Regions from separate parts of the Bradyrhizobium sp. USDA3516 genome, predicted to be linked through region 1. Evidence: predicted binding sites of a transcription regulator. Region 1 holds the regulator's gene; the other holds the start of a gene.

Region 1 (4,363 bases):
CATGGCGATCCTAGTTCCGGTCTATCTCGCCTTTCTCATCATGCCGCGGCGGAGTTGAGCTGACCTCCTCCACCCCGCGATCACGCAGGATAGATCATCCCCCGTGCTGCTTTGCCTCACGGCTGCACTCGGCTAGAACTCTCGCCGCCCATTGACTGATGTGCTCAGCAGGAGTTCGCCCGTGGCCCTGATGCCGGTTTCTGACGCGCTCGCCGCGGTGCTGGCCGGCGCAGAGCCGCTGGCTGAAGAGAAGGTTTCGCTCGACGAGGCCTATCATCGTGTGCTCGCCGGCGACATCGCGGCGCGGCGGACGCAGCCACCGGAGGCGATGTCGGCGATGGACGGCTATGCCGTGCGCGCGGCCGACGCGACGATCGATTCCAGGCTGACCGTCGTCGGCGAGGTGGCGGCGGGTCGGCCGTTCGCGGGACGCGTCGGCCCCGGCGAAGCCGTGCGGATCTTCACCGGCGGCGTCGTTCCCGACGGCGCCGATGCCGTCGTGATCCAGGAGGACACGGCTGCCGACGGCAAGCATGTCACGATCAAGGAAGCCGCCATTTTCGGCCGGCACATCCGCGCTGCAGGCATCGACTTCCGTGAAGGCGACGTGCTGCTGCGCAAGGGAATCCGTCTCACCGAGCGCGATCTCGCCCTCGCCGCCGGAATGAACCATCCACATCTCGCCGTCGTCCGCCGCCCGAGGGTCGCGATCCTCGCCACCGGCGACGAGCTCGTGATGCCGGGCACCGCGCCTGGTCCCGGCCAGATCGTCTATTCCAACGGCTATGCCCTGCACGCGCTCGCCCGCAGCGAGGGCGCCGAGACCATCGACCTCGGAATTGCCGCCGATACGCTGGAGGCGACCTCCGCCGGCATCCGCCGCGCGCGCGAGGGCGGCGCCGACATCCTGATCACGACCGGCGGCGCCTCGGTCGGTGACCACGATCTGGTCCAGCAGGCGCTCAAGGGCGAAGGCATCGCGATGGCGTTCTGGAAGATCGCGATCCGGCCCGGCAAGCCGATGATGCACGGGAGGCTCGGCCCGATGCGCGTGATCGGCCTGCCCGGCAATCCCGTGTCGTCATATGTCTGCGCCTTCCTGTTCATGGTGCCCTTGATTCGCGCTCTCGCGGGCCGTTCAGCGATTCATCATCAGCGCGAGCGCGCCGTGCTGGGCCGCGATGTCGCCGCCAACGACCAGCGCGAGGACTATCTGCGTGCGCGGCTGGAGGTGCGCGACGACGGCACGCGCGTCGCCCTTCCCGTCAGCCATCAGGACTCCTCCCTGCTTGCGAATCTCGCTGCGGCACAGGTACTTCTCGTGCGGGCTCCGTTCGCCCCCAAGGCCGAGGCCGGCACGCCTTGCGAGGTGCTGCGGCTCCCGGCCTGAGCTGCGAGCCACACGCATTCCGCGAGCTTGGCCGCGTTCACCGTAAATTAAGCAGTTGCGGAACACATATCGAACATATAGTGTCCGTTCATGATTTGTTTCGAGGATGTAGCGGCCTAGTGCCGACTTCATCGTGTCGGAATCGAACGACATCAACCGGGGGACTTTGGTCGAGATGTTGACGCGCAAACAATACGAGCTTCTGCGGTTCATCAGCGAGCGTCTGAAGGAAAGCGGCGTGCCGCCGTCCTTCGACGAGATGAAGGATGCGCTCGACCTGCGCTCGAAATCAGGCATCCATCGCCTGATCACTGCGCTCGAGGAGCGCGGCTTCATTCGCCGCCTGCCCAACCGTGCCCGTGCCATCGAGGTGATCAAGCTGCCCGAGCTCCAGGCCGCCGCCGGCAATCGCCGCGGCTTCACCCCGAGCGTCATCGAGGGCAATCTCGGCAAGGTGCGCGCGAGCTCCAGCCCGCCCGCGGACGAGGGCGAGCGTCCGGTCGCGGTGCCCGTGATGGGCCGCATCGCCGCCGGCACGCCGATCGAGGCGCTGCAGACCCGCAGCCACACCATCAGCGTACCGCCGGACATGCTCGGCTCGGGCGAGCACTACGCGCTCGAAGTGCGCGGCGATTCGATGGTCGAGGCCGGCATCCTCGACGGCGACATGGCGCTGATCCAGCGCAACGAGACTGCCAATACCGGCGACATCGTGGTGGCATTGATCGACGACGAGGAGGCCACGCTCAAGCGCTTCCGCCGCCGCGGCGCCTCGATCGCGCTCGAGCCCGCCAATGCCGCCTACGAGGTCCGCATTCTTCCGCCGAACCGCGTGAAGATACAGGGCAAGCTGATCGGGCTTTACCGGAAGTACTGATACGGGAAGTCTCAAGCGCCTCGCGCGCTTCGATCGGCATCGTCGATCCAGCATCGGAGCGGATGCTTGTTCGCTCCGGCCGGACGGTTTCTCTGGTTCTGCGCCGACTGTCCGGCCCTCTTCCCGCGCGACATCCGCCGCGCGACATCCGCCCATGCAGGCCCGCAGCCATTTCTGCTTCGCCGGCAGAGTCGTGCCGGCCGTGCCGATAGCTCCGGCCGAATGCAAGGACGCGAGGTTTGTTCCTATTGAATCCGGGAAAGATAATGTGATCGCGCGCTGCGGACGCGAGCCGCAGATTTGCCCATAACCGAGCAGAGCGTTGCAGGCTTCCACTCTGATAGAGGCCTGCGCCTCGAAAGAGACGCGGGTCGCTATTCCAGCATGAGGAGCACCCGATGTGTGACTACAGCCTGCATGCCGTCGCGACGCGCCCCGCCGAGGTCGGCGAGACGATCGTCACGACAACCTTCCGCGGCACCTCGACGCGCGGTTTCGCTTCCGAAGCCGATCTCTCCGTCGCGGTCTGTCTGCTGCCGGGGACGGAGCTCGCTTTCGCCGACAACGTCCGCTACGACAACCGCTGGATCTGGACGCGCACCGTGAACTCCCGCGTCGGCAAGTTCGGCAAGATCGACCCGCACATTCCCGATCGCCATCATGACGCGATCGAATTCCCCGACGGCAAGTACGTGCTGGTGACGCAGCTCGTCGAAGGCCAGCGCGCGACCGTGCTGCAATTGCCGGTGACGCAGCCAGCCCCCGAGCGCGAGCACAAGCCGCAGATCATCGCCGACACGCGGCCCACGATCACGCGCCTGCCGATCGGCTGACGCCCATCGGCCGAAAGGCCGAGCCCGGGATTGAAATTGCCGTCGCCGGCCGAGGCCGGCGAGCCCGGTGGGTTTGTGTTTCAGGACATTCGATCGGTAAGCCCGTCGCCGCACGAAGTTTGGGCCGTCCTGCCTGAATTTTGAACGTCCGCTCCGCAGCCAAATGACCGATGCTGTCGTGGTTCGAGGCGGCGGACACGCTCGATGAAGACCTTTATTCGCGTCGTTGAACTCTGGATACCCGACCGGACGCGCATGCGGCTGGAATTCGGCGGCGGCCTCTACGGTGAAGGGCTGTCCGCGTTCAAGGCCGTCAGCGAAGAGCTGCACTTCGGATACGACGAGGGACTTCCAGGCAAGGCCTGGGCCTGTGGTCACCCCGTCATCCTCACGAAATTCGCCAACTCCTATTTCAAGCGGACCGATCAGGCCGCTGCGGCCGGCCTCACCTGCGGCGTGGCGGTGCCGGTGTTCGCGGGCGAATTCCTGCAAGCCGTGCTGGTGCTGTTCTGCGGCGACGACGAGGCGCATGTCGGCGCGATCGAGCTCTGGCACAACGATCCTGATCTCTCGCACGAGATGGGGCTCGTCGATGGCTATTACGGCACGGCGGACATGTTCGAATTCAACTCCCGCCACACCAGATTTCCGCGCGGCTTCGGCCTGCCCGGACGCACCTGGAAGGCGGGCCTGCCGCTGATCATCAAGGACCTGCACGACGCCAAGAGCTTCCTGCGCTGGGAGGACGCCGCCAAGGTCGGGATCAATCTCGGCGTCGGCGTGCCCTACCGAACCGGCACCGACCAGACCTGGGTTCTGACATTCCTCTCCGCGCAGGCAACGCCGATTGCGCGACGCTTCGAGATCTGGGTCCCGAACGAGGCCCGTTCGGCGCTGGTCTTTCGCGCCGGCGATTGCAGCGCGCAGACCGACCTCGCCGCACGCTATGCGGCGCAGTCCATCGCCAAGGGGGAAGGCAGCATCGGCGGCGCCTGGGCCGTCGGCATGCCCGCGCTCAACGACGATCTCACCAGTGACGGCTCGATCGCCGGCTCCGAAGCCCGCGCAGCCGGGCTGAGCCGAATGGTGGCCCTGCCGGTCATCGGCAACGGAAGGCTTGACGCGGTGCTGGCCTGGTATTTGTGATCCGCGTCAATCGTCGGCCTGCAAGTCGGCCTCCGATGGCGTTGCGTCCCGGTTGCGGGGTACGGCCGCCTTCGGCACGAGGCTGCCGTCGAAATCCCCCTCGCCGGCGCCGGCCGG
Region 2 (4,363 bases), on a different contig from region 1:
CAGCGCCACGAACAGCCACATCAAAGCCTGCAGCAGCACGGCAATCCAAACGATCAGCCGCGGCCGGGCGCGAATGAGCTCGATGACCAGGGAGGTAAACCGCATGCAACGTCCGAAGGTGCAGCCAACCCGTCCAGCCGGCCCTATTCGCTCACGTCTGTTTTGATAAAGGGCGCTGCGCGTCGTGGCAACTTCGGTTTGCTCGTCATGCCCGGCTTGTCCCGCCTGCGCGGCCGAAGCCGCTTCGGCGAGGCGAAGGCCCGGGCATCCACGTTCTTCGTGCCGCTGGCAAGACCTGGATGGCCGGGTCAAGCCCGGCCGTGACGGATGGGAAAGCTGCAGGAGGATCGCTAGAGATTTACTGACGCATCGATCTCGACGCTCGCCTCCAGCTGCACCTCGACCTCGGTCACCGAGAACAGGTCCTGCACCGGCTCGACGGTCCAGGGCATGTGCTTGGCGCGGGCGGCGGCGACGGGGGCGAAGAAGCTGCGGTGGTGGATGGAGGGGCCGAGGCGATCGAGCGCATCGAGATGCTCGGGGACGGCGTAGCCCTTGTGCTGCTCGAAGCCGTAGCCGGGGCAGTCCTGCGCCAGCGCGCACATCAGCCGGTCCCGGGTGACCTTGGCGACGATGGAGGCCGCGGCGATCGAGAGCACGATGCCGTCGCCGCCGATCACGGCCTCGCAATCGCAATTCGTATCGAGCCGGTCGCGGCCGTCGACGAAGACGTGGCGGGGCGCCTCCGGCAGGGCCATTACGGCGCGCTTCAGCGCCCACAGCGAGGCGCGCAGGATGTTGTCGCGGTCGATTCGCGCCGGCGAGGCAACGGCGACCGAGACCTGCGCGGTGGCGCAGATCTTGTCGAACAGCTTTTCGCGCTCCTCGGCGGTCAGGCGCTTGGAATCGTCGATGCCGCGGGGAATCCGGTCGGGATCGAGAATCACCGCGGCAGCCACCACGGGACCTGCGAGCGGGCCGCGGCCGGCCTCGTCGCAGCCCGCGACCGGCCAGACGCCGCGCTTGATCAGCGCGCGCTCGCGGCGGAAGCTGGGGGGCGCAACGGCGATGATGCCCTTCTTGCCGGCAGGAACCTTCGCAGCGTCAGCTGCAGAGATCTTGGCCGCCTTGGCGGGCGCAGCCTTGTTCGCGGCCTTCTTCTTCGGCGCGTCTTTGGCTGGGGTCTTGGCGGACTTGTCCCGAATCATGGCCGGGATCGTGCGCCAGGGGGCTTTGGCAGCGCAACCCGGAACCCAGGATATTCCCGTTATTCAGGCCGGCCGCACTGCCGCGCCGCCCCTCAGAACAGGCTGAGCTGGTCGCCGTTCCGCTTCGGCCGCGCGAAGTGATCCGTCGTCAGCTTGGAGCGCCGCTTGTTGAGGCCGAGCCTCTCGCAGGCGATCTCAAAGCGCCGGCCGATGGTCCAGGCCATCGGTCCGGTGCCCTTCATCCGCTCGCCCCATTTGGCGTCGTAGTCGCGCCCGCCGCGCATGTCGCGGATCAAGGTGAAGACGTGGCGATAGCGGTCCGGATAGTTCGCCATCAGCCATTCGCGGAAGAGATCGCGCACTTCCAGCGGCAGCCGCAGCAGCACATAGGCGGCTTCCTTGACGCCAGCATGGGCGGCGGCATCGAGGATGCGCTCGATCTCGGAATCGTTCAGTGCCGGGATCACTGGCGCGACCATCACCGTGGTGGGAATGCCGGCCTCCGAGAGCTGCTTCAGCGCCTCCAGCCGCTTCGGCGGCGTCGAGGCCCGCGGCTCCATGGTGCGCGCCAGCTTCGGATCGAGCGAGGTGACCGAGATCGCGACCTTGGCGAGGTTGCGCTTGGCCATCCGCTGGAGAATGTCGATGTCGCGGAGCACCAGGGCCGACTTGGTGACGATGCCGACCGGATGCGAGGTGCGCTCCAGCACTTCCAAAATGCCGCGCATGATTTTGCGCTCGCGCTCGATCGGCTGGTAGGGATCGGTATTGGTGCCGATCGCGATCATCCGCGGCTCGTAGCCGGGCGCCGCAAGCTCCTTCTCGAGCAGCGAGGGCGCGTCGGGCTTGGCGAACAGCTTCGATTCGAAGTCGAGCCCGGGCGACAGGCCGAGATAGGCATGGGTCGGTCGCGCGAAGCAATAGACGCAGCCGTGCTCGCAGCCGCGATACGGATTGATCGAGCGGTCGAAGCCGATGTCGGGGGAATCGTTGCGGGTGATCACCTTGCGCGAGGTGTCGATGGCGACACTGGTCTTGAACGGCGGCAGTTCGTCCAGGCTCTGCCAGCCGTCATCGAACGCGACGCGCGCCTCGGCCTCGTAGCGGCCGCTGGCATTGGATTGTGCGCCCCGCCCGCGCCTGCGCGCGCGGTCGATGGCGACGCCCAGCTCGGGGAAATCCGAAGGCGCACCCGCCGGCTCGGAGGGCGCCGTGACCGGCGGGTGCTTGAGAGCATGAGAGGATGCTGGACTCATGCAGCCAAGATAGCACGACATAGGAACAAATCAAGAACGCAAACCAAAAACGTGAAAACAACCCCATGCACAGTAGAGCTGCCCAAACTTCGCGCGTCCGCCTTTGACCTCACGCAACACGGCCGTCACGACCGTCCCGTTTCATGGCGGGCGGATCGATCGCCCCGGAACCGGGTTGGTGACGATCGCGAAGTGAAGGTCGGCAGGAACATGACAATCCAACAAAAAACGGCCGAAGCGAGCAGCGACCTCGATCTGCTCGATCGCTATTGGCGCGCCGCCAATTACCTCTCGGTCGGGCAAATCTACCTGCTCGACAATCCGCTGCTGCGCGAGAAGCTGCGGCCCGAGCACATCAAGCCGCGTCTGCTGGGTCATTGGGGCACGACGCCGGGCCTGAACTTCATCTACGCCCATCTCAACCGCGTCATCCGCGCGCTCGATGTCAGCGTGATCTATGTCTGCGGTCCCGGCCATGGCGGCCCGGGCATGGTCGCCAACACCTATCTCGAAGGCAGCTACAGCGAAATCTATCCCGATATCGCCCGCGATGCGGATGGATTGCGCAAGCTGTTTCGGCAGTTCTCCTTCCCCGGCGGTATCCCGAGCCACGCCGCGCCGGAAACGCCGGGCTCGATCCACGAAGGCGGCGAGCTCGGCTACGCGCTGGTGCACGCCTATGGCGCGGCATTCGACAATCCGGATTTGATCGTCGCCTGCGTGGTCGGCGACGGCGAGGCCGAGACCGGGCCGCTGGCCGCGTCCTGGCACTCGAACAAGTTCCTGAACCCCGCCCATGACGGCGCGGTGCTGCCGATCCTGCATCTCAACGGCTACAAGATCGCAAATCCCACCGTGCTGGGACGGATGAAAGATGCGGAGATCCGCGACCTCTTCCGCGGGTTCGGCCACGAGCCGCTGTTCGTCACGGGCGACGATCCCAAATTGATGCACCAAGCCATGGCCGATGCGCTCGACGTCGCATTCGCCAGCATCCGCTCGATCCAGCAACACGCCCGCGACGGCCGCGAAAGCGTCGAGCGGCCGCGCTGGCCGATGATCGTGCTGCGCAGCCCGAAGGGCTGGACCGGCCCGAAAGAGGTCGACGGCAAGAAGGTCGAGGGCTTTTGGCGCGCGCATCAAGTGCCGGTCGCAGGCTGCCGCGAGAACCCGGCGCATCTCAAGGTGCTCGAAGACTGGATGCGCAGTTACGAGCCGGAAAAGCTGTTCGATGGCAACGGCGCGCTGATGGCCGAGCTTCAGGCGCTCGCGCCCGAAGGCGTCAGGCGCATGGGCACCAATCCGCATGCCAATGGCGGCCTTTTGAAGAAGGAGCTGAAGCTGCCGGACTTCCGCCGCTTCGCGATCGACGTGCCGCAGCCCGGCGAGGTCGTGGCGGAAGCGACGCGCGAGCTCGGCAAATTCCTGCGCGACGTCATTCGCCTGAACGCGGACGCGCGCAATTTCCGCATCATGGGCCCGGACGAGACGGCATCGAACCGGTTAGATGCCGTGTTCGAAGCCACCGAACGCGTCTGGATGGAGCCGACCGAGCCTTATGACGTGCATCTCGCCCAGGACGGCCGCGTCATGGAAGTGCTGAGCGAGCATCTCTGCCAGGGCTGGCTGGAGGGCTACCTGCTCACCGGACGGCACGGCTTCTTCTCCTGCTACGAGGCCTTCATCCACATCGTGGATTCCATGTTCAACCAGCACGCCAAATGGCTGAAGGTGACGCGGGAGCTGCCGTGGCGGCGTCCGATCGCCTCGCTCAACTATCTCCTGACCTCGCATGTCTGGCGCCAGGACCACAACGGCTTCAGCCATCAGGACCCCGGTTTCGTCGATCTCGTCGCCAACAAGAAGGCCGACATCGTCCGCATCTACTTCCCGACGGAT

Evidence for each region. Region 1 encodes LexA, which represses DNA repair genes until DNA is damaged. Its sites were predicted from a motif close to TGTTCNNNNTGTGTTCNG; they were not measured.
Region 2: a site for LexA is predicted at 2,486-2,503, ahead of AC24YW_RS18775 (PA0069 family radical SAM protein). Genes of this name have one in related genera too.

The regions. Positions count from the first base shown of each region.
Region 1 covers NZ_JBYGYN010000006.1:279,744-284,106, reverse strand. Annotated here, with positions in the region: gene AC24YW_RS20760 (molybdopterin molybdotransferase MoeA) at 182-1,390, shown strand; gene lexA (transcriptional repressor LexA) at 1,566-2,267, shown strand; gene AC24YW_RS20750 (hypothetical protein) at 2,666-3,100, shown strand; gene AC24YW_RS20745 (GAF domain-containing protein) at 3,305-4,246, shown strand; gene AC24YW_RS20740 (ComEC/Rec2 family competence protein) at 4,253-4,363, opposite strand, start outside.
Region 2 covers NZ_JBYGYN010000005.1:372,400-376,762, reverse strand. Annotated here, with positions in the region: gene AC24YW_RS18785 (glycosyltransferase family 39 protein) at 1-105, opposite strand, end outside; gene rnhB (ribonuclease HII) at 351-1,208, opposite strand; gene AC24YW_RS18775 (PA0069 family radical SAM protein) at 1,301-2,464, opposite strand; gene AC24YW_RS18770 (phosphoketolase family protein) at 2,675-4,363, shown strand, end outside.